DNA from 4 places in the Lysinibacillus sp. NPDC056232 genome. Region 1 is predicted to be linked to each of the others. Evidence: riboswitches for the same ligand, from Rfam matches in the RefSeq annotation. Region 1 holds a riboswitch; each other region holds the start of a gene.
What was found. Region 1 has a riboswitch for S-adenosylmethionine ahead of ACFCYJ_RS25305 (O-acetylhomoserine aminocarboxypropyltransferase/cysteine synthase family protein). Riboswitches for the same ligand answer to the same signal wherever they lie in the genome.

Region 1 (7,670 bases):
ATTTGGCATCATAATATCTAAAATAATTAAATGTACTTCATTGGTTTCTAATTTTTCGAGTGCCTCTAAGCCGTCAGCAGCTTTTATGACATTGTAGCCTTCATTCTTTAAATAGATTTCAATACCATCACGAATATCTTGATCATCGTCTGTTACAAGAACTGTTAGTTTCGTCATGATATACACCTCGCTCTCAATTAATAGTGTACCTTTTAAATCTTAAAAACCAGTTATTATAAAAATGAAGAATTTCTTAAGGTTTTAACTTCTGTCAGCGGGTGTCCAAACATCCGCTGACATAAAGGTGCTCAGTCTAAGAACGCCACGTCCTGTGGCAATGACTGAGTGACCAACATCGTGCTGCTGACGCTGCGTTAGCACTACGCTTTCGCACAGAAACATCCGCTTCGCTGCAGGTTCTCGGGCCAACAGATGTTTTTTTTGCGTGAAAGCGAAGCGGCAGCGGCACCGATGTTGGTCACGAAGGCGTTATCACTGGATGTGATGGTTTTAGTCTTCGTTCCTCTATCGCTGATCCCCGAGAAGTCGCCCAGTCGTAACGAAGATCAACTTATATACAGGGCATATGTAAATTAGCAATTAGCAAAACAGCAATAAATATAATAAATTAATCTTACATGTTCCTAATCTAAAAATTGTATTGTATGACTTGTCCTCAAAGCGTTTTACATCCTTCTAATGTCAATAACATAGTATCCCTTCTAAACAAAAAAAAGACAGGGATGCTATCAATCGTTCAAATAGTTGTACCTGTTAGACGAATTAATTAGAAAAAAAGACATCGGACTAAAGCAATGCTCGAAGTAGAAAAATGGGCAGTGCTAATAATAGTCCCCCACAACCCATTAACATTAATAATACAGATTTATCAAAAAGTAAACAATTACCATTTTCCTTTTTCTTTCATTTATTAACCCATAGTAGGCTTTCTATTAAAGGGAGGTTATAATAAAAACAACAAAAGGAGCGAAATTTATGTATAAAACAATTGAAGAAACAGCCCTCGAACTTGGTATGCCAGAGGATCAAATACTTCGCCTAGTTTACGAGGGCCGTATTCGTTCAGTATACGACGGGGATCAAATACTGATTAATAGCGGGCAGTTCAGCACTTATTTTGAGCAATTAGATCGTATTAAAGAGGAAATTGAAATTTGGCGGAATACACCTATTCCAGAGGATATTGATGTTAAAGATGAGGATTAAAAAAAATGCCTATCATTCAAACAAGTTGAACATTGTTGAATGATAGGCATCTATTATATTGTTACGACAAATCCAGCCCGCTTACCGATAATTTCCGCATAATCCTCAACCATAACACTAGCTGTCGGATACATACCTGCCCCAGGTCCAATTAGCGTTAATGTGCCAATATAATTAGTATCCAATGCCACAGCATTATTGACGTCATCAACTGGATAAAGTGGGTGTTCTTTATCAACTAATTGCGGCCCAACCTTCGCGACCACTTTACCATCTGCTAGCTTCTCAACCTCAGCTACATGGCGATAACGCAAGCCTTTTTCACACGCTTCTTTTACTTGCTCTGCCGAAATGCTATCAATTCCGACTACTTCGACCTCAGACCAGTCTGGTTGTTCACCAAATGCCAAAGCACTTAAAATCATTAATTTTTTGAAGGCGTCCTGTCCGGATATATCATTATATGGATCTGCCTCCGCATAACCTAAATTTTGCGCCTCTTTTAATGCAGTGTCGAACGACCAGCCCTGTGAACGCATTTTCGTTAAAATATAGTTGGATGTCCCATTTAAAACACCCTGAATACGACTAACATCATTGACAAGCAAGATGTTTTTCATCGTTTTAATAACTGGTACACCGCCAGCAGTCGTTGCCTCAAAGCCTACAAAAACACCGTTTGCTTTTGCAAGATCCTGTAGCTCCAAGCCTCGTTTTGCAAACATTACTTTGTTAGCTGTGATGACATGACATTTATGTTCAACAGCGCGCTTTAAATAAGTAAATGCTGGCTCCTCGTTGACGATCGCCTCAAAAACAACCTGCATACCTGGTTCCGCTAAGACTTCATCCATACTAGTTGTCATTAAATGTGCTGTCCCTGGTACACGTTCACGGCTGGCGTCTGTAACTAAAATTTTTGCTACTTCTAGCTCGATTCCTAATTTATTTTTAAGCTCTTCACGCTTTTCGTTTAATATATGGTAAATTCCTTGACCTACCGTTCCAAATCCTAATATAGCTGCCTTTATAGTTGCCATTTCTGTTATTCCCTCCAACTTACATTCCGCAGTTTCATTATATTTCGTCTCAGCTTAATTCGTACAGATTTTGAATTGTTCGCCGACTTTACAAAGCAGGTCAGTTTGCCTTGTTTAACACTTCGTTTTCAGACAGATATTTAGTCATGGTGTTTCACGTTCCCTACAAAAAAATTCTGACTGAAGATACAAAGTTTGTGAAACACACAAATTCAAATAATTCGAAATTCAACTTAAAGAAAATTGTAACGCAAATACATACATTGCACAAGAAAAATCTTTCTAGGATGGACATTTGTTTCCTCTAGAAGTGCAAAGGAAATCGTTTTCATTCCTTTATTATATGATTTTTCACTTGATCTATAATAATTGAACAAATATTGACGACGATTCTTATTAAAGAAATAAAAACCTTTCTTCTATTATATATATGTATGTAAATACATTCATAAAAATTGTTCTTTTGAAATATATCAATAATTTTTTTTCAATTATGCCAGTATATCTTCCAACATCTAATTAAAAAGCTCATTCCCTGTAGCAGCAGAGAATGAGCACAAATTTATGAGGGATAATTAACTAGCTTTGGCTAGCCATTTATAACGATATTGTGTTAGAGCTTGTTGCACCAGTCTTATTTCCTCTAGCGTAAAATTTGGTATTGCATACGTACGTTCAACTAATTGGAACGTTCCGTATTTTAAGTAATACTCTGTCGCAGGTAGAGGAATATGACTTGCTCCATAGCCTTCATAAGCTTCAAAAACTTCTTTTACTGTATAGCCTTCCTCTTTGACATAAACAATTTCCTTAAAAGCTGAATGTCCAAAGATCTCTTGCCATGTACTCTCAACTGATGCAAGTATGTTTTGAATGGACATGTTGTTCACAAACACATGACCTTCATTTAACTCATAAATAAGATAAGATGCAATGTTTTGCGCACTATACACATTTCCCATTTAAAACACTCCTTTATCATCAGTTTTGGTAGATAGGAGTAGCTACTGGCTGAGCAACTACTCCCCTTCATATATTCAAAAGTGGGGGAGCACTTATGAAAACTAAATGTCGAACGCTTTTCTTATTTCCTAGTATAAAGCAAGGAATTAAGTGAGTCAACAATACTTATAAAATTACTAGGTATTATTTTTAAAGAGATTCAGTTACCCTCACCAAATGAGGCAAGCGGATGATGCAGCAACGATTTACGCATTACCAAATGAGGCCTATCGAATGAGAAAATACGTAAACGCTACAACATTAGCCAATGTCTTTTATTTATTAAGCTTCTACTTGTTGTTGTGAAGCTGTTACTTGTTTAATAGCTTGTTCTAAATCTGCAATAATGTCCTCTACTGCCTCTAAACCGATGGATAAGCGAATGAGCGACTCGGTTACGCCAGTTTGGATTAGCTCCTCAGCTGATAGTTGTTGATGTGTAGTAGATGCTGGATGGATAATTAATGATTTAGCATCCCCTACATTTGCTACGTGCGAGAATAATTTCACACTATCGATTAATTTACGCCCTGCTTCACGTCCACCTTTAATACCAAATGTAAGCACTGAACCGAAGCCATTTCTCAAATATTTTTTAGCTAACTCATGGGTAGGGAAATCTTCTAAGCCATTGTAATTTACATATTCCACAGATGGGTGGTTTCGTAAATATTCAGCTACCGCTAATGCATTTTCATTATGTTTAGGAATACGCAAATGAAGCGTTTCTAAACCTTGTAATAAATTAAATGCTGCGTCTGCACTTAATGTTGGTCCAAAGTCGCGTAGTAATTGCACTCGCAGTTTTGTGGCAAATGCAGCCGATGCTGTGTCTATACCATAACGCAAACCGTGATAAGAAGCATCTGGCTCAGTAAAGCCTGGGAAACGTCCACGAGTCCAATCAAACTTCCCTGCATCTACTACAACGCCACCTAAAGTTGTACCGTGGCCGCCAATCCATTTTGTTGCGGAATGAACTACGATATCTGCACCGAAGTCAATTGGTGTAGAGCCATACGGTGAAGCAAATGTGCTATCAATAATTAATGGCAAGCCGTTTTCATGTGCTATATTCGCTACTGCTTCAATGTCTAGCACTTTTAAACTTGGGTTACCGTAAATTTCAGCGAACACCGCTTTTGTTTTATCCGTAATAGCTGATCGGAAATTTTCCGGATTTGTTTCGTCTACAAAAATTGTTTTAATACCGTAGTTTGGTAGTGTGTTGGCCAATAAATTATAAGTACCTCCGTATAAAGAGCTACCTGCAACAATTTCATCCCCTGCCCCAGCAAGATTTAAAATTGAAAATGCAATAGCTGCTGCACCAGATGAAAGTGCTACCGCTGCTGTACCGCCTTCTAATAAAGCGACGCGTTTTTCAAAAACATCTACAGTTGGGTTTGTAATTCTTGTGTAAATATTGCCGGCTTCCTCTAAGGCAAAAAGACGTTGCGCATGAGCAGTGTCTTTAAAAACGAATGCCGTTGAGCGATATACGGGTACTGTACGAGATCCTGTTACCGGGTCTGGCTCTTGGCCACCGTGTAACAGCAATGTTTCTGGTTTAAAATTTGTCATTGTATACCTCCAAATGGTTATTTTTTTTACGATGGTACCGGAGATGAGGAGGATTTTTTCAGTAGAAAACAAAAACCCTCTTCAGCTAAGAAGAGGGTTGCGGTTGCAAGTTTTCCTCCCCTTATCTGCCAGATCCAAGTAAGAATCTGTAGGAATTAGCACCTTAGCAAGTTCGTCACTTACTGGTTGCTGGGCATCATAGGGCCTATCCCTCCGCCGCTCTTGATAAGAGTATGAGATTCAATTTCCATCGTTGTTACAAAGTATAAACATAGACTTTTTCTCTGTCAACACTAAAATTTTATTTTTTCCGAAACTTCTGTCTGCTTTTTTACGTAATACGAACGCATACATTATTTTAGTGTTACATAGCTCATCACTAAAAGTTTCGGGGTGAAATTTGTTAAAATGTACGCCCTTTTTATAAGTTGATTGTAGTGGAGACTGGGCGACTCCTTGGGGATCAGCAATAGAGGAACGAAGGCTAAAACCATCACGTCCTGTGATAACGCCTTCGTGACCAACATCGGTGCTGTTGCTGTCGCTTCGTTGCACTACGCTTTCGCGCAAAAAACATCTGTTGGCCCGAGACCCTGGAGCGCAGCGGATGTTTTCTGTGCGAAAGCGAAGCGACAGCAACAAAAGCGGCTCATCGGACGCCCCCAGGAAGCTCTGCTCTGCGCGAAAGCGAAGCGTCAGCGGCAAATGTTTTATCTGTGCGAAAGCGAAGTGGCAGCAACAAAGCGCCCAGTCGGAACGGAAATCAACCACACATTTTGGTCATGAGCTTATTATTTAGAAAGGAGGACTTTTATGATAAAAGCCGTTATTATTTTTCTTCTTGTTGGTTATTTAATTGGCTGTGTTCACGGCTCTAAAGTTGCTCAATTTTTATCTGGGGTAGATTTAAAAAAGACTGGATATGGCAATGCAGGTGCCTCTAACGCAACACTCTCCCTTGGATGGAAATACGGCGTATTAGTTGCACTTATCGACATCGGTAAAGGCGTTGCCGCTATTATCGGTGCACATGCCTACCTCGCAGATCTAACACAATTAACAGAAATACACGTTTGGCTCTTTACCTATATCGTAGCTACCGGTGTCATTCTTGGTCATAATTTCCCATTTTATATGGGCTTCAACGGTGGCAAAGGTACCGCTTCAATCATAGGAATATTACTTGCGATTGATTGGAAAATCGGCTTATTTGCACTCATTTTATTTGTTATTTTATCTTTCCTGACGAACTATTTAATTATCGGTGTACTTGTATTTTATCTCGTTTTTTGTATAGCCACATATTTATGGATTCCTGGAATATACCCAACGATTATAGCCCTACTTCTTTTTGGTATAGCCATCATTTTGCATATCGAAAATATTAAACGATTGATGCTAGGAACTGAGCCTAAAGTTACTTCAGCATTTAAAAAGAAAAAATAATATATTTTGGATATTATTGTCTTTTCTATGACCGCGTATTTTCTCGTAACTGCCCATTATCGCTATAAATAGAGAGCATTTCACACACTAGTTTTTTTTACAATAAATAGACAAATTACTTTCTTAATAAAGCATTCTACTAGTCGATGTTATAGAAAATACTAGAAAGGGTGAGAAAGTATGTCTACTTCTGAACAAGCAAAACCGAAACGTAATTTGAAGCCACTCTGGATTGCATTAGCATTCGCATCACTAATCGTCATAACTTTTTTACCTAACAGCGGCGATTTACCTATAGCAGGACAACGGGCTTTGGCTATCTTAGCTTTCGCGGTCATCCTTTGGGTTACAGAAGCAGTATCCTATCCCGTTAGCTCTGCCATGATTATTGCTCTCGTCACAATCTTACTAGGCTTAGCTCCGTCACTGGAAGATCCAACGAAAGTGCTAGGAACATCAGATGCATTAAAATTAGCATTAAGCGGATTTAGTAATTCAGCAGTTGCACTAGTAGCCGCAGCTCTTTTCCTAGCGGCAGCCATGCAAATTACCAATTTACATAAACGTCTTGCGCTATGGATCCTTTCACTAGTAGGAACAAAAACGAAAGCCATAGTATTCGGTGCTATTTTAGTATCTATTGCACTTGCATTCTTTGTCCCTTCTGCTACTGCACGTGCAGGCGCAGTTGTGCCAATACTACTCGGAATGGTAGCAGCATTTGGTCTACCACGTGATAGTCGACTTGCTGCTTTACTTGTCATTACCTCTGTACAAGCTGTCTCCATTTGGAATATCGGTATTAAGACGGCAGCAGCTCAAAATATGGTCGCTTTAAATTTCATCAAAGAACAATTTGGTGTTGATATTTCTTGGGGTGCTTGGTTGCTTTACGCTGCCCCCTTCTCAATCATCATGTCAGTGGCTCTATTTTTCATTATGACTACACTAATTAAGCCTGAAACAAGTAATATCGAAGGTGGTAAAGAAGTAATCAAAAAACAGCTTGCGGAACTTGGTCCATTAAAAGCTCCCGAAATTCGATTAATCATCACATCGGTCGTTTTACTATTTTTCTGGGCTACAGAGGGCAAACTCCACCCATTCGATACGACAACCGTCACAATCGTTGCAATCGCCATTTTATTAATGCCAAAAATCGGAGTCTATTCGTGGAAGCAAGTTGAACCTCATATTCCTTGGGGGACAATTATCGTCTTTGCAGTAGGAATTATGCTAGGAACAGTCTTACTTAATACTAAAGGTGCATCTTGGTTATCTGATAAAGTATTCGGTTCACTCGGTTTAGATTCTATGCCAATTCTTGCAACAATTGCGCTTGTCACTTTATTTAATATTCTTATTCATTTA
Region 2 (7,670 bases), on a different contig from region 1:
GGAAGTACAAGCTGTAGATGAAGAGCATTTTGCGAAGCGTATGTTTGAGTACTTTTATCGAATCAGTGATCGATATGGTAAGAAGGTTGTATCTATTGCTATTTTCACGAATAAGAGTACAAAAAGCACGAATCGGTATCATGAAAAGTATTATGGTACAGAAATTATGTACACTTTTAATAAGTTTGTTGTGTCAGACTTTGATGAAGAAGAATTGAAGAAATCGCCGAAGCTACTTAGTAAAGCGTTACTAGCTTCAATTTATATGAATCGAACTAATAAAGAAATGAGCCTTCGTAGTGCATATAAAAGAGCTCTCTTAAGAGAAGTGTGGTCATTAAATAATGTTGAACGAACAGAAATAAATGCGCTACTTTACTTTATTGATTACTTATTGAAACTACCAAAATCTATATCAGAGCAGCTTGTAAAGGACGTAAAAGCTGAGCTTAAAGGGGAGGAAGAAATGTTGCATCTAAATAAAGAAGATTTACCACCGACACTTGCTGGAGTATTGGAATTAGAGAGGCAGGAAGGAATCGAACAAGGCATGAAACAAATAATTATTGGGTTGATTGAAAAGGGCGCTGAAGACGAATGGATTGCAGAGGTTTCGAAGCTTCCAGTGACAAAGATAAAGGAAATCCGTAAGGAACATAAATAATTAAAAAGTATTTAGATCTAGACACTGATGCACTAATGTTGAAATTATTTATTGAAGCTACCAAGAGTGATGTCTGAGCAGCTTATAAGAGATGTGAAAGAGGAAATTAGAGGGGAGGAAGAAATGTTGCATTTATATAAAGAAGATTTACCACCGACACTTGCTGGAGTATTGGAATTAGAAAGGCAGGAGGGCATTGAGCAAGGAATCGAGCAAGGAATCGAGCAAGGAATCGAACGTGGTATGAAACAAATAATTGTTGGTTTGTTTGAAAAGGGTGCTGAAGACGAATGGATTGCTGAAGTTGCAAAGCTTCCAGTAGAAAAAATAAGGGAAATGCGTAAGAAATCGAAGTATTCTAATTGTGTAGAGAGGTAAAAAAGACAATCCCAAATTAGTTTTTTTATAGTGTCCAATTGATAAAATCCATCTGTGTGAATTTTCTTAGGAACTGCATTTGTAGCGAGGGCTGCTCAAGTGCTCCCGTCGTAGAGCAAAATTTCACGCGGAAAAGTGAGTAGCCTAAAGTAGAAAGAATTTAGTTTTGTATTACAAATTAGTGTCAATGGGAAAAATGGCGTATAGCTAATACACTTTGCAACGCATACTAATGGCTAGAACAACGGGCACATTGGAGGAGAAATAATGACACAAAACTTAAACAAACAATTGAATAAACTTGTCGCTACATGGTCTGTACTTTATACGAAATTGCACAATTATCATTGGTATGTTACGGGAAATGCCTTCTTTACACTACATGCAAAATTTGAAGAATTATATAATGAAACAACGTTAAATCTAGATGAAATTGCAGAACGTATTCTTTCTAAGGATGGCAAACCAGTTGCTACGTTAAAAGAACATCTTGAACTGTCCTGTATAGCGGAAGCGACAGGGAATGAGACGACAGAGGAAATGGTGGCTACAACCATTGCCGATTTCCAAAAACTTATGAAAGCTTTAAATTCAACAATGGAGCTTGCGGCAGAGGAAGGGGACGATCGAACAGAGGATATACTAAATGCTATGTACCAGTCCCTTGAAAAGCATACATGGATGTTGAAGGCCTTCCTCGGGCACTAAAAACCAACTAAAAATGATAGGTAATGGGAATTTTTTTAAAACTTCCGTTGCCTATTTTTTGAAGTTTCATAAAAGTAACATATATCACGAAGATATAACATATATTACAGTTCGGAGAAGAATGGACAAAATATGTTTATTCTTGAATAGGAAGGGTAGATACCTAGTAAGCCATATAAGTTAGGAGGAATTGAGCATGATAAATGAACAAAACCCACAAATTGAAGTGGCCCATACAAGGGAAGAAATGCTTCATATTTTAGAAAGTATGCGATTAGAAGCATATCAAATAGAGGACATTCATGTTATTGCAAAGGATCCAAACAAATTTGAAGGTGTAGAATGGGATGCTAATGTTAAAACACATGAGGTAGGGAATTGGGTGGATCAATTTAAGTCTTGGTTTACCGGTGAATCGGCTGTGAAGGAAGGATTAAAGCGATTTGATCTTACAGAGGGACAAACAGCTTACTATGCTCATCTCGTAGAACAAGGTGTCATCGTAGTATTTGCTGAGCCATCAATTGAACCTATGACGACATAATATATATAAGGATGATTGCTATTCTCCCTGATTCACTGTAACAGGGAGAGTTTCTTCTTGAACACACGGAGCGTTACTAAATATAAAACAAACAGAGTGAGTGCAAATGCATCACTCTGTTTGTTTGTAGAGTGCGAATTTAAACATAATTAATGTATAGCTTTTTCGTCATCATGTTTTTTAATAAAGCGTAATACATGAAGATGCTCTAATTGCGCAACAAGGTTACCAATTAGAATAAAGCTTCCACCTATTAATACTTTTATCGTTATTCCTTCACCAATAAACATCATGGCAAACATCGCTGCAAAAATTGGTTCTAAGGAAAATATTAGTCCTGTATGTGTAGCAGAAGTAAACTGTTGTGCAACAGTTTGACCTACGAAGCAAAAAGCACTACAAATGACACCGAGTCCTATAATAGCAATCCAAGAAGTCGTTGTATTTGGAAGCGTTGGTGTTTCGAAAATGAATGATAACACGAGTGCATAAATCCCGGCAAAACCGAGCTGGTAAATGCCATATGAAATTGATTCAACATTACGTGTAAATGTACTGTTTAACAGTAAATAAATCGAATAACATAGTGCTGCGATGGCTACTAAAATATCCCCTTTTTGAAAGGTAAATGAGCCATGAGCAGTTAAAACAGTAATCCCAATCATTGTGCAAACAATCGCAAAGCTAACGGCTCTTGAAGGTAATTTTTTGTCAATAAAACTGCTGAAAATAGGTACTAAAATAACTGTTAGACTTAAAATAAATCCAGCATTTGATACCGAAGTTGTTTCTAGTCCCAATAAGCTTAGAACAAACACAATGAATAATAGAAACCCTTGAATAGCCGCATATTTTAAAGTTTTAGCATCGGCCTTAATTATACGTTTATAAAAGATGATACCTGCTACGAAAAATGCGATGATACAACGCAATGCCACCACATTATAAACAGCCATTGTTTCAAGCCCCATTACCATAAAGGTATAAGATAATCCCCAAAACATTGTTACTATAACCATTAATAAATTTGCTTTTCCTTGGATACTCATTATGCTCACCCACAATCTGTGTACTAAAACAGTTTTCAACCTAAAATTTACTATATCTCTTGTATTGTGATTAGTAAAACGAATGTTTATAATAATCAGTATTAAAAAAATTCATGTATATCGAGGACAAGACAATGAGTTTAGTCAAATATGAGATTTTGAATAAAGTGGCTGAGGTAGCTAGCTTTACAAAAGCAGCAGAGGCATTAGGATTAACCCAATCTGCTGTAAGTCATGCTGTTTCAAGCTTAGAAAAGGATTTCGGCTTTGCACTCATTCACAGAAGTCGAGCGGGTGTCACGTTAACAAGTGAAGGAGATACAATGTTAAGGGCAATGAGGCATGTCCTCGATGCACAGGAACTGTTACAGCAAGAAGCAGCACATATACTCGGCGTTACGCGTGGGAAAGTACGAATTGGTGTGATTTCAAGTATTTCTTCAAACTGGATGCCAGAAATTGTTCATATTATGGAAAATCAATTTCCTGGTATACAAGTTGAATTACGTGAGGGAGATTATTATGAAATAGAACAATGGCTATTGAGTGGAGAGGTGGATGCAGGATTTTTAAATGGTCAAAAGTCAAAGCAATTTCGGTATACTGAACTACAGCAAGATCCATTGCTGTGTATTGTCTCCGATAAAAGTCCACTCTATGATAAAGCAGAAATTGATATTGTTGAACTAGAAGATTTGCCATTTATCATGACTTCATATAAAGGGACAAATGATGTAAAAGTCCTGTTAGAGCAATATCACGTGAAGCCAAATATTCGCTTTGAATTATCGGAAGAGGTAGGGATTATTTCGATGATTTCTCATCAGCTTGGAATTAGTATTTTACCGAAATTAGTGATAAATAACTTACCACCTACGATAAAAGCCATACCTTTAAAACAAGGAGGCTATCGCACAATTGGATTAGCTATGAATCACCAAGCATCACCAGTAACAAAGAAATTTGCGGAGATATTAAGTTCCTGGTTAAAAGAGCAAAATATGAAATAATTTTTAGTGGAGAGCAACAAGCGCTATAAAAACAACATTGAAGCATCACATAGCATTACGTTAAAATAGTATTTGTATATTTATCTTCATTCAGCAGATCTTTTTTGTACCGAAAGCGTAGCGGCAGGTACAGAAGATTCCCACCTCTAAAGATGGAGAGATGAATGCAATTTTGATTACTTTTTCAGTGGGTGTCCAAACACCTACTGAAATAGAGGAACTCAGTCTAAGAACGCCACGTCCTGTAGCAATTTATCTGTGCGAAAGCGCAGCGACAGCAACACACGACTGAGTGACCAACATCATGTTGCTGACGCTACGTTAGCACTGCGCTTTCGCACAGAAAACATCATGTTGGCCCAAAGCCTCCGGCGGATGTCACGGATTTTCAAAGGGATGAATACAAGGATGTTAGCCTAAAATATTCTCATCCTGCGAAAACGGCTAACTGACCTGCATCGGTAAAAACGCCACGTCCTGTGGCATTACCGAAATGACCGACATCGTGTCGGCCCTCGTGCAGGCCTAGGCACAATTCAAAATCCGGACGCATTGTTTATCTGCGCGAAAGCGAAGCGTCAGCGGCAAATGTTTTCTGTAGCGAAAGCAAAGCGACAGCTACAATTACGCCAAGGCGAAATTGATTAGAAAAAAGGTGAGTGTATGGGGACATTACGAGGTAAGACCGTACTCATTACAAGTGGGGGAACACTTGAAAAATGGGATCGTGTGCGTGGACATACGAATTTATCGAAAGGGTCGATGGGCTGTTATTTAGCTGAAGCGGCACTAGCGGCTGGGGCAAACGTATTGTATATGCATGGTTATTTCGCACAGCTTCCAACGAATAAAGATAAAATGCGTACCATTGGATTTGAAGGCATTGAAGATTTAGGCGAGAAAGTTCGACATGCTGTTCAGGAAGAACAGATAGATATCGTTGTTATGGCGGCTGCAGGTTCTGATTGGCTCATTGACAAAGTGTATGACCAATCTGGGAATTTACTTGAGGAAACCGGTAAAATGCCATCTGACGAGCCACCTATCATCCACTTTAAAAAGGCACCTAAAGTATTAGGTCAAATAAAGGGGTGGCAGCCGAAAGTTACTCTAGTAGGCTTTAAACTTGAGGCAACGGATGATGAGGAATTTTTACTGTCCCGGGCACGTCTACGGATGGAATCGGCCAATGCTCAATTTATGGTAGCTAATAGCTCACAGTCTTTATATGGTGGAGATGAGCCACATTGGATCGTACCGGCTGAAGGACAACCCATTAAGGTGATGGGCAAAGAACAAACAGCCAAAGCATTAATGGGATGCTTACAAAAACATTAAATCTCTCTTATGCGAGTGCGATGTCTATCAGCGAAGAAGTCATCCCTATCAGCGATGAAAAAAATCATTCAATTTATGCTAGCAAAAAAACTGTGCAGACGGAAAGTGCGTCTACACAGTTTTTTTATGGACCTCAGGTATTTAAGAAAACCCAATAAAGTTATTTAACTTCTTTCAGCAGAAGTGTGAGATGAATGCGGATTTAAGCTACTTTTCAGTGGGTGTCCAAACATCCGCTGAAAAAGAGGAACTCAGGCTAAAACTTTCACAAGCTTTCTTCATAAATTTTGCGTCCCTTTTACTGACAAAATGAACCATTTCGCTTAATTTCATAGTATTCGTCTAGGTTTTGTAATATTTATATTGACAATAGGTTTTCAGAATTATAGAATTATTTCCAAGAAACGTAATACCTTATCAGGAGAAGCGGAGGGACTTGGCCTAATGAAGCCTCGGCAACCGATATGAATCGGTGCCAAATCCAGCAGAGTTTTCTGACAGATAAGGGGGTCCATCGAATCATCATGATGCGTTGACCTCTTTTGTACAAAAAAGTATGAGAAGGGGTGTATCGGAATGTCTCAAACAGCAAAGATTGATGACAAGAAATTAGAAGTGATTGCCAATGCTATTCAAAATCTACAATTTGGCGAGGTGCATATCACCATTCAAGATGGCGTTATTGTGCAAATTAATCGACTTGAAAAGCAAAGATTTCCACAAAAAAAACCGAATAATCGCAGCTGACTAGAAATCTGGAGGCCACATCATAAGCAGGAATCTTTCCTACGCTTATATGTGGTTTTTTTTGACCCCGTTTTACGGCAGTAAGAAGGGCACTGAACTGACCGTAAAAGCCCGATTGGTTCAACGTAGGATCCGTAGGTATGAAGAATACCCATCTGATTGAAGTTTTTCTTAATTAGTAGCGATTTAAAAAGGAGTGAGCAATTTGAGATTAAGATATTTCATGAATATTGGTGTACTGAGTAGTATATCAATTGTATTGATGTTATTTAATTTTCCGTTACCACCGTTTCCTAGTTTCTTACAGGTAGATTTTAGTGATGTGCCGGCCTTATTAGCAGCAATGACGATGGGACCAGTTGCAGGGATTTTAGTGGAGCTATTAAAAAATATATTGGATTGGTTATTGTCAGGAAGCATGACTGGTGTACCGGTAGGGCATATGGCCAACTTTACAACAGGCGTGTTATTTATCATCCCGGTGTATTTCTTCTATTCAAAAATACAAAGTGGGAAGGGGCTTGTCATTGGTTTGCTTGCAGGTACAGCTTCGATGGCAGTTGGTATGAGCCTTCTGAATTATGTGCTTTTCCTACCAATGTACACTTTATTTTTAGGAATGGAACCTGTGAAGGGGGATGCTTTAACAGATATGATTGTATTAGGGATTCTACCATTCAATCTAGTGAAAGGTGTCATTGTCATGATTGTAACAATGATAGTATTCCGAAATATTCGAACTTGGATGGCTCAGCAATGCTTGAAATATAATCGTACATATTAAAAACAGGAGGTATAATAATGACGACAAAAACAGTTAAAAAGATTGAAGAAATTGCAACTTCGCTTGCGCAAAAATTTAAGGAAACAGCCGTCACGCGAGATCAAGCAGGGGGGAATGCTAAAAATGAGCGAGATTTAATACGGGAAAGTGGACTTTTAAAACTCTTAATTCCGACTGAATATGGTGGTTTAGGAGGTGATTGGCTTGATGTCCTACAGGTTGTGCGTATTTTTGCTAGAGTAGATAGCTCGCTAGCACATATTTTTGGTTATCATTTTGTCAATTTAACGACGCCACATTTATGTGGAAATGAAGAGCAAAAAGTGCGTTATTATACGGAAACCGTACAACGAAATTTATTTTGGGGCAATGCCTTTAACCCTATTGATATTAAGTTAACGGCAACGAAGCATGACAAACATTACATTTTTGAAGGTAAGAAAACATT
Region 3 (7,670 bases), on a different contig from region 1:
ATTTGGAGGATTTCTATCATGATAACTCATCTGGGACGTTTTACCATGATTTTGAATTGGATTTTTTTGGTATTGAAGGTATGAATAAATATGTTGAAATCAAATCCAATGGTGACGTAAAATCAGCAAAATTATATGTGCGAAATGTTTTTGTTGAAGAAGCCAAACTAATTTTTAATAATGGGATATTCTTTTGGAGAAATAAACTAAAATTTAAGTTAAATATATACAATAAATCAATTATGCCAAATGTAGCGAGAAATAACCTTTTAAAGTCTGATATAAAGATATTAAGTAATTCTATTCAACAAGCTCTATATTTAAGTATATTAGAAGAAATAAAAAACCCAATTGAACAAATGGTTTTCAAAGAGTATATAAAAAAATATCATAAATATAAAAATACTTTACTTAAAAGTGAATATAAAGCAGTTATTGATAATTTATAAAGTATTACGCATTTATTCTGAAGATTAAAACTCTATTTTCAAGTTTTTATTAGCTATGTAACAGTGCAAAAGATTAATTTAATAAACAATATGTCGCGATAAATTGAAAATGTATATAACAATTTATAAAAACTTGCCTCCGTAAGGTGTTTTTCAAAACCTTGGTCAAAACTAGGTCAGAGATTTTCAAGAATAGCTAAAAGCCCTTATAAATACTGATAAAACAGCGCTTTTAGGAGACGCCGGTTCGACTCCCGCTGTCTCTATACATAGATTGGATGTGAAACGCAGTTATATTAATAATTTTTGAGATTTGGAATAGTGAACGGGAGTTGAACTCCTGGCCCTATTTGTTAAAGACTAATTGATAAAAGTTAGGAAACTGTGGAGATTAAAGGTACAGGTGAATTTAATCAACCTTTTTAAGATTTTTATCGAAATTTATTACAAAGAAGAATAACCTCAAATAAAAAATCCAATCGTTTTGATTAATCTTTCTTTCAAAACAATTGGATTATTTCAATGTAAAATCAATATTTTTAAAAGCTACACCCGTCACTTTAAAGTAATGAAGTTCAGACTTTCTTTGGTTTCGGGTATCCACTAAGGATAGCGATAATCCCACAAATTCCTATCAAAATCGGGTAAAAAGAGTATTGCAGCATGCTCACTGGCGATATTCCAGCTACACTTGCGGCTGCCAGGAATTGGGCCCCATATGGCAGAAGACCTTGGATCGTACAGGAGAAAATATCTAATATACTTGCGGACTTTCTCGGCTCAATCCCATACTGATCAGCAATATTTTTTGCAAGTGGACCAGCAATTAAAATAGCAATTGTATTATTGGCAGTAGAGAAATTAGTAAGACTCACAAGGCCGGCAATCCCGAATTCAGCACCCTTTTTTGATTTAATTCTTCGTGTGGCAAGGTGAAGTAGGAAGTCAATTCCCCCGTTAAGCTTAATAATCTCCACCATTCCAGCTATTAAGATCGCGAGAAATGCCATTTCATACATGCCTGACATTCCTTCGCCAATCTTTTGAAAAAGGTCCATTAACTGATAGCTACCATCCGCTAAGCCAACAGCCCCGGCGAGAACAATCCCAAATGCAAGGACAAGGAAAACATTCATTCCTACTAGCGCAAAAATAATAACCAAAACATAGGGAACAATTTTTACCCAGCTATAGCTTAAATGCTCTACTTGTGTCGCCGTTTCACCCATTGTGATAACCCCTAAAATAATGCTCGTTACAATAGCTGCCGGCAACACAATCCAAAAATTCACCTTAAATTTATCCTTCATTTGTGCACCTTGTGAACGAACGGCAGTGATGGTTGTATCTGAAATAAAGGATAAATTATCGCCAAACATCGAACCGCCAACAATCGCTGCCATTACTAAAGCCATGGAAAAGTCGGTATGCTCGCTGATCCCAACTCCAATTGGTGCCAGTGCAACAATTGTTCCTACCGAAGTACCCATTGATAGGGAGATAAAGCAGGCAATGATGAACAAGCCTACGACAAGTAAGTTTGGCGGAATGACTGACAGAGCAAAGTTAACAGTGGAGTCCACTGCCCCCATGCCTTTTGCTACCTCTGAAAAGGCTCCAGCCAATAGAAAAATAACAACCATCAGCATGACATTTAAATTTCCTGCGCCTTTACAAAAAATATCAACCTTTTGCGAAAACGATTCTTTTCGATTCATCGCCAGAGCCACAGCGCCCGAAATGGCAATGGCTACAATGACAGGGAAGGCGTAAAAATCACCTGTAATAACCCCTGAACCAATAAATAAAACCAAAAAAACAACAAATGGGATTAACGCCCATGGATTCTCTTTCTTCATTGTTCTACCTCCAAAAATTAAAAATGGATACGTCTTTGTCCATTCTCTTCCTAAAAAAGACCTCTTCTTGAAATAACAAGAAGAGGTCTTATATCTATAAAACACTCCTCTTATCTATCAAGCCATTGCTTGCTGGATTTGGCACAGTAACTTACTCACAAAGTTCCGCTGCCGAGATTTCATAGGGCCAGTCCCTCCATCTCTCTTGATAAGAAGAAAAACATATTATTTTTTGTACAATAATAAAATGTTATAATAAAACATCTATATTTGCAACTTATTTTTAATCAAACTGAATTTCAAAACGACATCAAAGTACATTTTCTCAAAAAAGTTTACTTTACTTTAAGGCTACCACGGCAAAATGAGAGAAGCTTTAAATCTTCGTGAAATTTAGTGTCTTTAATCTCTCGTAATTAAAAACACACTGCCCGTAATCATAAATAGAGCCAAACTATAAACGTTTAAGATTATTCATCTATTAATGAACTTTTTGACAATGTAATAATCATAAATTATAGTAAAAATACAAAATTCAAAAAATATTAAAATTGAAATGGAACGTTTCCTGAAACTAAGGGTGAACATATGAGTAATTTTATTGTAATGCAAAATGCTACACACGAAGAAGAAATCATCGGAGGATATATGTGGTCCCCTCAAAAAAACAAAAATGGAAATAGTAATCATGCGTACGAACGAATGGCTACAATTAAGGCTGGAAATAAAATTTACAGCTGTTATGATCAAGCAATTCGAGCGGTAGGTATAGCAACGTCAGATTGTTATATTGCAGAACAACCGCATGAGCTACAGGAGAAAAATCTATGGTCAGATGAAGGATATAAGGTGGATGTAGATTACACAATTTTAGAACGTCCAATTATGATTAGAGATGTTTGGGGAGATATGGAATCTGATCGTCCGCAAAAATATTCAGCCTTTCAAGAAAATGGACGAGGGAATCAGGCTTACTTATTTCCCTGTCCTAAAGCTTGGGCTAGCTTGTTTGACAACTTTTTTAACGAAGATAGCCCTGAAGCAGAACTAATAGAAGATGGTGAAATTAACGAGGAAATGTTTGCGACTTCTAGTTACGAGCAGGGAGAGTCTAGAGTTAGAAAAAAGCTACAAAAAGACTTGAAAAAACGTAAAAAAATTGGTGATACTGCAGAGCAAAAAGTATTTGAATATGTGAAAAAGAAAGTAATAGAAGTATTCGGTGAAAAATACGGAGAACAGGTAGAGCATGTAGAGCAAACGCAAGGTGATGGATTAGGATACGATATTACAGCATTTGATTATTTACAGCCACAGTCTCCTCCAAAACCAATAAAAATTAAAGTTAAGGGTACAACATCAACAAATACAAGTGCAGTCTACTCAATTTCTTATCCTGAATTGGAAAAAATTATTCAGTATAAGGATGAAATGTGGCTAGTACGTGTATATGGTGTAGGCAAGAAAAGTGAGATGAAAATGGAAATAGATAATGACTTTAGTAGTTATAACTCAGTAAATGATTTGTTGACACGTAAGTATGCATATATTCCATCAACAATTGATGTATATGGCACACGAGTAGAAAACAATAAATGAATTATTAAACTTCAAAATAAATTCTCCTATACTTGACGATAAAGAATAGGATTTTTCTCTACATAAGAAAGACTCGATATATCTTAAAAAATGCAGCAAACTTCAAATAAGCTTGCTGCATTTTGCCTCCGGGTTATAAACCTTCCTCAAAAAAGTCTAAATCCATACGCTTTATTGTAAAGATCTGTACATTCGATACACCTACATTGTATAAAAACATGAGCTCAGTAAGTTTCATTCCATCAATTAATATTAATGATTTATCGATACTCTCGGAATATGTAATTGCTTCTTTTGTAAAACGAGATGTAGTGATATAAATCCCTTTGTTAGCTTTAAAGCCTACTAAGCTTCCTACAAATGCTTGGATATCAGGTCTTGAAACTGGATTTGTCCAACGTTTTCCCTGTAAGTAGATTTTATCTAACCCCAAGATGTCTTCTTTCACAATGCCATCGATTCCACCATCACCAGATTTTCCTACCGCTTCCCAGCATCAGAAATCGATCCTCCGTAACCCATTGCTACGATTAATTTTACAATTAATTGCTCAAAGAATTGAGGAGAGCATTCCATAATTTTTTCTAATAGTTCGGTTTGCAATGATTGCTTTAAGATTTGATCGTTTTCATTCATAATTTCTAAGGGGGTCCTGGAATCCTCAGAAATAACTGTTTGTATATCAGAATCTGTGGAAGGTTTTGTACGATTTTTAAATGCTAAAAATTGAGGATAACGTTCTAATACTTTCTGATTGATTTCTTTATCAGACGAATCTTTAAGAAGTTTTAAGCCTTCGGATGTAATTTTAAATACAGCACGTTTTGGACTACTTATTAGACCGGCATTTTTAAGATAAGTACGTGCCCAACCTATTCGATTAACGACAACTGTTTGATTTCCACTAGGGAGAAGTTCTTCTACTTGTTCTTCTGATAAATTGAAATAGTGAGGTAAAAATTCATACAATTCTTTTAATGTATGCTCATTTTCATCTTTTAGATAGTCTAAAAAGGGATACATAAATTGTTCATAAGTAGGTATTTGCAAGTGAGTCATTCCTTTGTATTAATATAAAAAATCTATATTTTTATTTTACGATAATTGTATAAGATGTGGGACTTAATATTATGTATAATATAGGTATAAGGAAAAAATATAATTTAATGCCATTTTTAGGGCGTTTTGATAAGAAGTAGAATTGGAGATTAAACAGCTTATTGGAAGAAAGAACACATCCTGAGTGTTTTATTGGTCTTGAAGTCAGCCATAAATATAGGAAATAATTACGTGAAACATTTACCTTTTATGTAAGGGAAGCGTCCACATTTAGAGTTTGTGTGATTTAATACCGGAGGAGGGATATAATGCGTGGGGAAAAGTATTTGCAACTACAACAATTTTTAAAATCAAATGGTTCAGAGTGTATTACACTTTCTTTTGGAAATATCGAAATGATTTTAGGTTTTAAACTTCCCGACTCAGCATATAAATATTCTGCTTGGTGGAGTAATAATATTGGTTCTCATACACAAGCGCACTCTTGGGTTGACGCTGGTTACAAAACTCAATCAATTCAATTGGGAAATCAAGTTATTTTTAAGAAAGATATAATAAGATGAAAAAAGGAGATTAAAATGAGTAGCACATTTAAGTCAAATGATACAGCAATTGTAGATATTTTAAAAAATATAGAGAATGGACAAATTCAACTACCAGATTTCCAGCGTGGATGGGTTTGGGATGATCATCGTATAAAAGCATTAATCGCAAGTATTTCAAATGCATACCCTGTTGGAGCATTGATGTTTTTGGAGTTTAGTGAAAATGGTGAAATTCGTTTTAAATATCGCCCGTTTACAGGTGCTAATGCAGCAGATAGTCCAGAAATTTTAGTCTTGGATGGACAGCAAAGGATGACGTCAATTTTTAACTCTTTATATTCGAGAAAACCGGTACAAACGCGTACTGAAAAAAATAAAGAAATCCAACGCTATTATTATTTAGATATTGAAAAAAGCTTGAATAGTACAACGGACCGTGTAGATGCAGTAATTTCTGTTCCAGAAGATAAAATTATCCGAACAAATTTTGGGCGAGATATAGAGCTAGATGTTAGTACGCGAGAGAAAGAATTTGCTAATAAAATGTTTCCATTAAACATTGTCTATGATTCTGTGGAATGCATGATGTGGATGAGTGAGTATCAAAAATTCTATAATTACGACCCTTTAATCTTTCAAGATTATATAGAATTTAACAAAGAAGTACTAGTACCAATTCAAACGTATAAAGTGCCAGTTATTACTTTAGGAAAAAATACACCTAAAGATGCCGTTTGCCAAGTTTTTGAAAATGTAAATACTGGCGGAGTCTCGTTAACTGTTTTTGAATTGGTAACAGCTACTTTTGCTGCAGATAATTTTGAACTTCGAAAAGATTGGGAAGAACGAATGAAAAAAATGATCGATTTGTCTGCTTTATCGTATGCAAATCAAGATCAAGCACTACTAAAAGTAGTATCTTCATCAGATTTTTTAACTGCGATAACGCTTTTAGATCGCTATTATGTTCGTAAAAATGGTGGGGAAGCAATAAGTTGTAAAAAACGTGATGTTTTAAAACTAACCTTAGAGAAATATCAAAAGTATTCAGAGGATTTAATGGAAGGCTTTATTCAAGCGGCTAACTTTTTGAAGGAACAACGGATTTTTACTGCACGTGATTTACCATACAGTACTCAATTAATCCCATTATCGGTTATGTTCACGGTACTTAAAAGCAAAGCACAGGATAGCACAGTGAAACAAAAAATATCTAGTTGGTATTGGTGTGGTGTATTTGGTGAGATGTATGGAGGAGCAAATGAAACTAGATTTGCTACGGATGTTTCTGGAATGATGGAATGGATTGATGGAGGAAAAGAACCAGATACTGTACAACGAGCATACTTCCAACCTACCAGATTACTTTCTTTACAATCTCGGTTAAGTGCTGCGTATAAAGGAGTAAATGCACTAATACTAAAAAAGGGTTGTTTAGACTTCATTACAGGTAGCTCAATGGACTTTACTACATTTTTAGATGAAAGTACAGATATACATCATATATTCCCTCGTAAATATTGTGAGGATAACAAGTTAGAAAAACGAAAATGGAATTCCGTTGTGAATAAAACCCCATTATTTGCTAAAACAAATCGAGGAATTGGTGGTTCTGCACCAAGTAAATATTCTCAAAAAATTATAATTGATAATCGAGTAACTGAAAAAAATCTAAATAATTATCTTGAAACACATTTAATTAGTATTGAAGATTTGAAAAATGATAATTTCGAAGAATATTTTATCAAAAGAGCAAAATCGTTACTGAACTTGATAAGTGTTGCAATGGATAAACCAATCTCAAACTTAGATGGGGAAGATGTTGTAGAAGCATTCGGTAAAGCGTTAATTTAAATTCTCTTTTGAATATTGTTTAGTAATAAAACCTGAGAATTATGAGACGAATTAAAAAGCTCAATAGGTATGGCCATATGGTCCTGCACCCCTAAAGTTAGAGTCAAAAATCTAACCTTAGGGGTGTTTTTTATGGTGAAATACAGTGAAGAATTCAAAATAAATGTGGTTAATGAATATATGAAAGGTCCTTTAGGTTATAAATTATTAGCGGAAAAACATGACATACCAAATTACTCGCAAATAAAGCGTTGGGTATGTGCCTAAATAATAGCTATGAAGGGTGATAGCGAAATAACCTTACT
Region 4 (7,670 bases), on a different contig from region 1:
TCGTAGCTGGTGAAGAAGGATTATTACGCATTGTAAAGTGGGCCCATGTCATTGAAATTATACAAGTAGATAATTTTCTAGCTGGTGATGAATTAGTTTTAACAACAGGGATAAGCCTTCAGCACAGCATAGAGAACTTTATCTTTTTCGTAAAATCCTTAATCCAAAAAAATTGCGCGGCATTGTGCATTGAATACGGGACTTCCATACAGACCATCCCGGAAGTAATTGTAGCCCTTGCTAACCGTCACAGCTTCCCTATTATCGTTTTTCATGACACGGTTCCTTTCGTCCGTATTACACAAGATTTACATAGTCAAATTATGAATCAACAATATTTAATGATCTCTACTTTAGAATCCTACTCTCAAACATTAAATAAAAATGCTCTATTAGGGCAAACCGCAGAAGAAATTTTACAAAATATGTATCATGAATTGAAGACACAAATTATCTTTTCTATTAAAGGTCGAGAGCCTATCTTTTTTCCAAAGATGCCGCATCATAAGCGCCAACAACTAGTAACGATGAAAAAATCAGCACCCGTATTTAAAAATGAACCAATCTTTATTTTTGACCAGCATTATGCAGATTTAACGCTCTATAGAGAGGATGGTCTATTCTCAGAGTTCGAATTACTTATTTTAGACCGTACAGCTACTGCCCTGGCACAGTTGTTAATGAGAGAATTTTATATCGAAGAGAAAAGGGACATTGAGGATGCCTCTATTTTAGCGGATTGGATCGATCAAAAACTATCGAAAGAGGAAATTTATAAATTTATCGTCACCTATCATTCTAATTATAAGCTTTCTAGCGGGGCTGTTTTTATTTTAGCAACTCCTAATGCAGTCTCTAAGGTACAAGAGGATATTGTCTACAGTAAGCTCTACTATCGAAATCTTTTTGAGCAAAATGGATTTATACCATTTTTATGTGAAAGAAAAAGTTATGTCATTTTTATTTTACTCCATACGAAAGATAGTAAATCGAGTCGCGAATTATTAAATACATTAGTTTCTTCCGTTCAGAAAACTGATTTTTATAAAAAACAAATGGTTCAAGGGTATCAAATAGCCATTGGCAAAGTCGTTGCAGACGTAGAGGAAATACCGAAGAGCTATCAAACTGCACTCGAAACATTGTATATTTGCAGTAAAGTACAAACAACATCTTATTTTTATGATGATTTACATCTGTATCACCTCATCTATAAATTACAGATGCAAGTAAATTTACAGGAAGTGATTCAAGATTATTTGCAGCCCGTTATTGAATACGACAAAAAATATAACAGTAAGCTATTAGAAACCTTGCAAGTATACTTACAAACGAACGGCTCCAAACAACAAACTGCCAACCAACTGTTCATCGTCCGCCAAACGCTCTACCATCGTTTAAAAAAGCTTGAAAGTCTCTTAGGGGAAAATTTCATGAAGGGGCATAATCGGATTACGCTTGAATTTATGTTGCTTGCTAATTCTTTAATTGAGGATAAAAACTAAAATACTTTGCTTTTGCGGGGTTTATCGGTGGTGTTGATTGGTTAGCACGCTCAAGGTTGCTTTGTTCCTTGAGCGTGCTATCAGATTTTAATTTTCGGTAACTACTCCGCTATATAATCCTGGTCTGCGGTCGTCATAAACTGGAATTCTGCCTCGTACTTCATCGACAATCGAGAAGTCCACGTCAATGACAGCGACTTCTTCATCCTCTGCGCCAACCCAAAGCACTTCGCCCCATGGTTGAATAATCATTGATTGACCATTGAAGTTTTCTACCTTTCTAGAAATACGATTAACAGCGATCACAAAGCATTGATTTTCAATGGCACGTGCTTGCAACAATGTTTTCCAATGGTCGATACGTGGTGTCGGCCATTGCGCCGGTACAAACAATACCTTTGCTCCCTCTAAGGCGTGAGCACGTAGCCATTCTGGGAAGCGAATATCATAGCAAATCACGCCTGCAGCCTCGATATCACCTAGGGCAAAGCGATTCATTTCATCGCCCGCTTCTAAATATAAATGCTCGTCCATCAAACGGAAAAGATGTGCCTTGTTATATTCACCTACTAACTCACCATTGTTATCAAACGTATACATCGTGTTGTAAAATTTATCGCCCTTCTTCGTTGAAACAGAGCCACCAACAATATGTACGCCAAGCTCTTTCGCTAAACCTGATAAAAATGCTTTCGAACGTTCTCCATCCACATCTGCAAGCTCTGGTAATTTTTCAAGTGCATAGCCTGAATTCCACATTTCCGGTAGTACAATAATTTCTGCACCTTGTTTTGCCGCTTCACGAATTTTGTCCTCAGCGCGAGCAAAATTTTCTTCTACTTTGCCAAAGCCTACGTTTAATTGAATACAACCGATTTTCATTGTTATTCCTCCTCTAGACAATTAGTAAAAAAAGTAATACCTTTTAGATTTAATGTACAAACAACTTTCAACACTTACAAAAGCGTTTGTTTCACTGCATTTATGCTTTTGTGAATTTCATTATACTACATTTAAAAGTAGTCTAATTTAGATTTCTTCAGTCGCTTGGTCACTTTTGGGTCTCCTGAAGTCGCCTATTTTTCACTGTGGACCATCCATAAAAAGGTGGTCTTTCTTCTAATAAAAACAACAATTAAGACCACCCATCATGGAGTGGCCTTTTCATGATATATTCAACCAAAGTTCTCGTTAGTTCAAGAAGACTATTAATTAGTAGTTTTCATTTATGTCATAAATATTCTAGACTGGTTTTAGGTATAATAGATTGGGTACTAGTTTTAATCTTAGATATGATTTGCTCTCTTGGACCATTTAACCACTCAGAATTACTATAAAATTTTCGTTGTGAGTTCTCCAAATGTTTACTATTTTCATATTCCCTTATTAAATAATACGAATCAGGGTTATGTAAAGATTGACCATAACTAATAACTTTCATTTTTTCTTTTTCGTGAAGAGGAATACTTTGTTCTACCATTATTTTGTGAAATTCATTTCCAGTACCTTCTTCTAATTTGTATAATAAAATTTCTAATATGGCTTCCGTATTCATAATCTACCTTCCCCTTTTTTAAAAAATATAAGTGGATAAAATCCATTTCAAGAAAAAGTCTATGCGGTCATTTGATCAACGCCTTATTCACTTCTATCACATGATTACACCATACTTTCCTTAATGTGTTTTTTTATAAATTATCAAACTATATTACAAAACTACATCTGTGTACGACCAACACTTTCCTTAAGCCGGTTATAAAACGGTACTGGTCGTTCTCTATTCGCTGTTTCTTTTATATGATGGCTATAGACATTTAGTAAAAAAAGTAATACTATTTGCTTCATATCTTTAATAATTATTATATTCTGAAAAAGGTGAACATGGATGGAATTCTCAAAAAAACTACAGCAACTTCCAACTCAATTTTTTGCAGCACTTGTGCAAAAAGTAAACACTGCTCTAGCTGAAGGGCGTGATGTTATTAATCTTGGTCAAGGTAATCCTGACCAACCCACTCCTTCACACATTATTAAAGCATTACAGGAGGCAGCAGAAAATCCTCAAAATCATAAATACTCTCCATTTCGTGGCATAGCAGAATTACGCCAAGCAGCAGCAAACTTCTACAAACGTGAATACAATGTTGACATTGATCCTGAAACAGAAGTAGCTATTCTCGGTGGTACGAAAATCGGTCTTGTTGAGTTACCGTTAGCCGTTTTAAACCCCGGGGATACAATGCTGTTACCCGATCCAGGGTATCCAGATTACTTATCTGGTGTCGTATTAGGCGATGTTAATTTTGAAGTCATGCCGCTTTTTGCAGAAAATAATTTCCTGCCCGATTATAATGCTTTATCCGATGAAGTAAAAGAAATGGCGAAGCTGCTTTACTTGAATTACCCGAATAACCCAACTGGTGGTACTGCAACACTTGAATTTTTTGAGGAAACAGTACGCTTTGCAAAAGAGCACAACATTATCGTAGCACATGATTTTGCCTATGGGGCGATTGGATTTGACGGCAATAAACCTATCAGTTTCCTGCAAGCTGACGGTGCAAAAGATGTCGGTATCGAAATGTATACATTATCCAAAACGTATAATATGGCAGGCTGGCGCATTGGTTTTGCAGTTGGTAACCCTGATATTGTTGCAGCCATTAACCTTATTCAAGATCATCTATTTTGTAGTCAATTCCCCGCTGTGCAACAAGCAGCAGCGGTTGCCCTTACAGCATCTCAGGATTGCGCGGATGAGCTAAGAGCGACTTATGAGCGGCGACGAAATATTCTTATCGAAGAAGCACAGCGAATTGGTTGGCACGTAACCGCACCGAAGGGTTCTTTCTTTGCATGGCTCCCTGTTCCATTAGGTTATACGAGCGAGCAGTTTGCTGATGTATTGCTCGACAAAGCTGATATCGCAGTAGCGGCAGGTAATGGCTTTGGTGAATATGGCGAAGGCTATGTGCGGGTCGGTTTACTTGTTAGTGAAGAACGCTTACGTGAAGCAATCAGTAGAGTTGAAAAATTAAACCTATTTAGCTCATGAACATATCCCCATACCTAAGTAGACTCTATCGAAAAACTGTTCCATTAGCTCAAACTTGCTATAAGAACAGTTTTTCATTTCCTATCTTTTTTAGTTGCCCTACCCCTTCTTCTAGCGGACTCTTTTTCGACTAAATAGTATAGCAAAATAAAATATTTTAAAAATTCAATTGACTTACTATATCCTATAATCTATATTAGGTATATCGGATTTACAAAAAAATAATATAAATCTCTTATCAAGAGTAGCTGAGGGACTGGCCCTATGAAGCTCGGCAACCTCCTTTTTTTAAGGAAGGTGCTAAATCCTGCAAACGATCATCGTTTGATAGATAAGAGAGGACGTTTTTTCATGAGCCTCTCTTAGTTTATAAGAGAGTTTTTTTTATTTTTAACTACCGATAAAACAACTTTGGAGGTATGTCTCATGAAAAAGAAAAACAAATTTTTATTAGGTTTAGCAAGTCTCACATTAGTAGCAGCATTAGTAGGCTGCGGTACTAAAGAAGATAAAGGTAGTCAAGGTAAGGCTATTAATGAAAATAAAATTGTAGTAGGTGTGACTTCTGGTCCACACGAACAAATTGCAGAGGTTGTTGCAAAAGTTGCCAAAGAAAATGGCTTAGAGGTTGAACTAAAAACTTTCTCTGATTATGTTTTACCAAATACATCGTTAGCCGAGGGTGATCTTGATGTAAATAGTTATCAACACAAGCCATTCCTCGATGCATTTAACAAAGATCACAAAACAGATTTAGTGCCAGTAGGAAAAACAATTTTAAATCCTATGGGCATATACTCTGAGAAATATAAATCATTCGATGAGGTTCCTGATGGTGCAACATTCGGGTTACCAAATGATCCAACGAACGGGGCTCGTGCTCTATTTGTCCTTCAAGAGGCAGGCATCATTAAATTAAAAGAAGGTGCAGACTTAACAGCATCTATTCGCGATGTCGAAGAAAACAAAAGGAATTTTAAATTCATTGAATTAGAAGCTGCACAAATTCCGAAGCAGCTTAGTGAAGTAGATGTAGCAGCTATTAATACGAACTTCGCTCTTGATGCTGGCATTAATCCTAAAAAAGATTCAATCCTTTTAGAGTCTACTGACTCTCCTTATGTGAATTACATTGCAGTCCGTGCTGAAAACGAAGACGACCCAACAATCAAAAAATTCGTTGAAGCTTATCAATCTGATGAAGTACGCAAATTTATTGAAGAAGAATTCAAAGGTTCTGTTATTCCGGGCTGGTAATTGACGATTAAGGACCTTTCATACAATCGAGAATCTGCGAGACTCCTACGGAAAACTAGCAGATTCTTGCTTTATAGAAGGGCTTAGAAAGGAGATATCACAGTATGATTCAATTAGAAAATATCACAAAAGAATTTAAAACTAAAAAAGATATCGTCAAAGCAGTAGATGGTATTAACTTGCATGTCAAAAAAGGTGAAATCCATGGAGTTATTGGCTACAGTGGTGCAGGAAAAAGTACTCTTATTCGCTGTGTTAATTTATTAGAGCGTCCAACAACAGGAAAAGTATTGATCGACAATGTAGATATTACTTCCCTTTCTCTAAACGACCTTCGCAAAACACGTCAAAAAATCGGGATGATCTTCCAGCATTTTAATCTCTTGAAAACAGCGACTGTTTACAACAATATCGCGGTACCATTAAAGCTTCTAGGCTATAACGACTCTGAAGTGAAAAACCGCGTTGCAAAATATGCAGAAATTGTTGGCCTAACAGAGAAATTAGATAGCTACCCTAGCCAGCTTTCTGGGGGGCAAAAGCAACGTGTCGCTATTGCACGTGCCCTTGCTCAAGAGCCTGAGATTTTGCTCAGTGATGAAGCGACAAGTGCTCTCGATCCTGAAACAACTGACGCCATTCTTGAGCTTCTCTTGAAAATTAATCGTGAGCTGGGCATCACTATTTTACTCATTACACATGAAATGAATGTTATTCAAAAAATTTGCGATGATGTATCCGTTCTTGAATCAGGGACAGTTGTGGAATATGGCTCTGCTATAGAGCTATTTTCGAAGCCTCAGCATCCAACGACACGAAAATTTTTAAATACCATTTCTCAACGTAATTTATCGCCTTCCCTTATCGAGCAATTAAATGTTTCGGGAAGAGTTATTCGTTTAACATTCCTTGGCGAAAGTACAGGGAAACCTTTACTTGCAGAAGTGAGCAAAGTTTATGATGTACAACCAAATATTTTAACAGCCAATATCATTGAATTAAAAAACGGCATTGTCGGTAATATTGTCGTGCATCTACACGGTGAGGCATATATCGTAGAAAAAGCACTTACGTATTTTACAGAAAATGGGGTATCTGTTGAGGAATTAGGAGGCGAATTAAATGAATAGCATTCAAAGTTTCTTTGCAGACTGGTCAGATGTTATTGGAAAATCGATTATCGAAACCTTCCAAATGGTCGGGATTTCATTATTCTTTTCTATTTTAATTGGGATCCCTTTAGGGCTTTTAATCGTTTTAACTCGCCCGGGGCAATCATTTGAAAATAAATTTCTCTATCAATTTTTCAATTTATTTATTAATATGATTCGCTCGGTACCATTCATTATTTTACTATTCTTCATTTTACCGTTCACAAAGATCATCGTTGGCACAACGATTGGTGTAAAAGGTGTTATTGTGCCGCTTGTTGTTTATACAGCGCCTTATATTGCAAGACTTATGGAAACAGCACTTTTGGAAGTTGATCCAGGGGTTGTGGAAGCTTATACAGCAATGGGTATTAAACGTCGTCACATCATTTGGAATGTCTTACTACGTGAGGCTCGCCCATCCATTATTTTAGGCTTAACAATTGCCACAATCGGTCTGATTGGAGCAACAGCAATGGCAGGTATGGTTGGTGCTGGCGGTTTAGGTGATCTTGCATATCGTTACGGTCATTTACGCTATGAGGTCGATGTGATGTATGCGACAGTGTTTATCTTAATCATCCTTGTTCAGATTATTCAATCAATAGGTAATCGCTTCGCTGCGAAACTAAAGAAAGATTAATAGGAGGATTACGATGACAAAGACGACACACAGCGATCTACTGTTAAAAAATATAAATG

Region 2: another riboswitch for S-adenosylmethionine. It lies ahead of ACFCYJ_RS05520 (YezD family protein); the one in region 1 lies ahead of ACFCYJ_RS25305 (O-acetylhomoserine aminocarboxypropyltransferase/cysteine synthase family protein).
Region 3: another riboswitch for S-adenosylmethionine. It lies ahead of ACFCYJ_RS14265 (Na+/H+ antiporter NhaC family protein); the one in region 1 lies ahead of ACFCYJ_RS25305 (O-acetylhomoserine aminocarboxypropyltransferase/cysteine synthase family protein).
Region 4: another riboswitch for S-adenosylmethionine. It lies ahead of ACFCYJ_RS16530 (MetQ/NlpA family ABC transporter substrate-binding protein); the one in region 1 lies ahead of ACFCYJ_RS25305 (O-acetylhomoserine aminocarboxypropyltransferase/cysteine synthase family protein).

What each region holds. Positions count from the first base shown of each region.
Region 1 is NZ_JBHJTF010000057.1:11,736-19,405, forward strand. It holds gene ACFCYJ_RS25275 (response regulator transcription factor) at 1-177, opposite strand, end outside; gene ACFCYJ_RS25280 (hypothetical protein) at 262-429, opposite strand; gene ACFCYJ_RS25285 (hypothetical protein) at 442-597, shown strand; gene ACFCYJ_RS25290 (MerR family transcriptional regulator) at 997-1,227, shown strand; gene ACFCYJ_RS25295 (homoserine dehydrogenase) at 1,281-2,267, opposite strand; gene ACFCYJ_RS25300 (hypothetical protein) at 2,843-3,229, opposite strand; gene ACFCYJ_RS25305 (O-acetylhomoserine aminocarboxypropyltransferase/cysteine synthase family protein) at 3,552-4,853, opposite strand; SAM riboswitch class I at 4,972-5,085, opposite strand; gene ACFCYJ_RS25310 (hypothetical protein) at 5,094-5,423, opposite strand; gene ACFCYJ_RS25315 (hypothetical protein) at 5,403-5,639, shown strand; gene ACFCYJ_RS25320 (glycerol-3-phosphate acyltransferase) at 5,667-6,299, shown strand; gene ACFCYJ_RS25325 (DASS family sodium-coupled anion symporter) at 6,480-7,670, shown strand, end outside.
Region 2 is NZ_JBHJTF010000005.1:14,720-22,389, forward strand. It holds gene ACFCYJ_RS05480 (RpnC/YadD family protein) at 1-664, shown strand, start outside; gene ACFCYJ_RS05485 (hypothetical protein) at 716-1,042, shown strand; gene ACFCYJ_RS05490 (Dps family protein) at 1,310-1,750, shown strand; gene ACFCYJ_RS05495 (general stress protein) at 1,947-2,294, shown strand; gene ACFCYJ_RS05500 (DMT family transporter) at 2,444-3,343, opposite strand; gene ACFCYJ_RS05505 (LysR family transcriptional regulator) at 3,478-4,353, shown strand; gene ACFCYJ_RS05510 (hypothetical protein) at 4,514-4,645, shown strand; gene ACFCYJ_RS05515 (phosphopantothenoylcysteine decarboxylase domain-containing protein) at 5,017-5,691, shown strand; SAM riboswitch class I at 6,103-6,199, shown strand; gene ACFCYJ_RS05520 (YezD family protein) at 6,268-6,438, shown strand; gene ACFCYJ_RS05525 (ECF transporter S component) at 6,635-7,222, shown strand; gene ACFCYJ_RS05530 (acyl-CoA dehydrogenase family protein) at 7,240-7,670, shown strand, end outside.
Region 3 is NZ_JBHJTF010000018.1:728-8,397, forward strand. It holds partial or broken gene ACFCYJ_RS14260 (hypothetical protein) at 1-449, shown strand, start outside; gene ACFCYJ_RS14265 (Na+/H+ antiporter NhaC family protein) at 1,025-2,308, opposite strand; SAM riboswitch class I at 2,416-2,523, opposite strand; gene ACFCYJ_RS14270 (protein NO VEIN domain-containing protein) at 2,897-3,907, shown strand; gene ACFCYJ_RS14275 (restriction endonuclease) at 4,041-4,355, opposite strand; gene ACFCYJ_RS14280 (winged helix-turn-helix domain-containing protein) at 4,388-4,957, opposite strand; gene ACFCYJ_RS14285 (DUF7662 domain-containing protein) at 5,275-5,529, shown strand; gene ACFCYJ_RS14290 (GmrSD restriction endonuclease domain-containing protein) at 5,545-7,365, shown strand; gene ACFCYJ_RS14295 (helix-turn-helix domain-containing protein) at 7,498-7,632, shown strand.
Region 4 is NZ_JBHJTF010000022.1:77,740-85,409, forward strand. It holds gene ACFCYJ_RS16510 (PucR family transcriptional regulator) at 1-1,505, shown strand, start outside; gene ACFCYJ_RS16515 (carbon-nitrogen family hydrolase) at 1,593-2,387, opposite strand; gene ACFCYJ_RS16520 (hypothetical protein) at 2,737-3,060, opposite strand; gene ACFCYJ_RS16525 (pyridoxal phosphate-dependent aminotransferase) at 3,391-4,560, shown strand; SAM riboswitch class I at 4,793-4,898, shown strand; gene ACFCYJ_RS16530 (MetQ/NlpA family ABC transporter substrate-binding protein) at 4,987-5,817, shown strand; gene ACFCYJ_RS16535 (methionine ABC transporter ATP-binding protein) at 5,922-6,947, shown strand; gene ACFCYJ_RS16540 (methionine ABC transporter permease) at 6,940-7,611, shown strand; gene ACFCYJ_RS16545 (alpha-hydroxy acid oxidase) at 7,625-7,670, shown strand, end outside.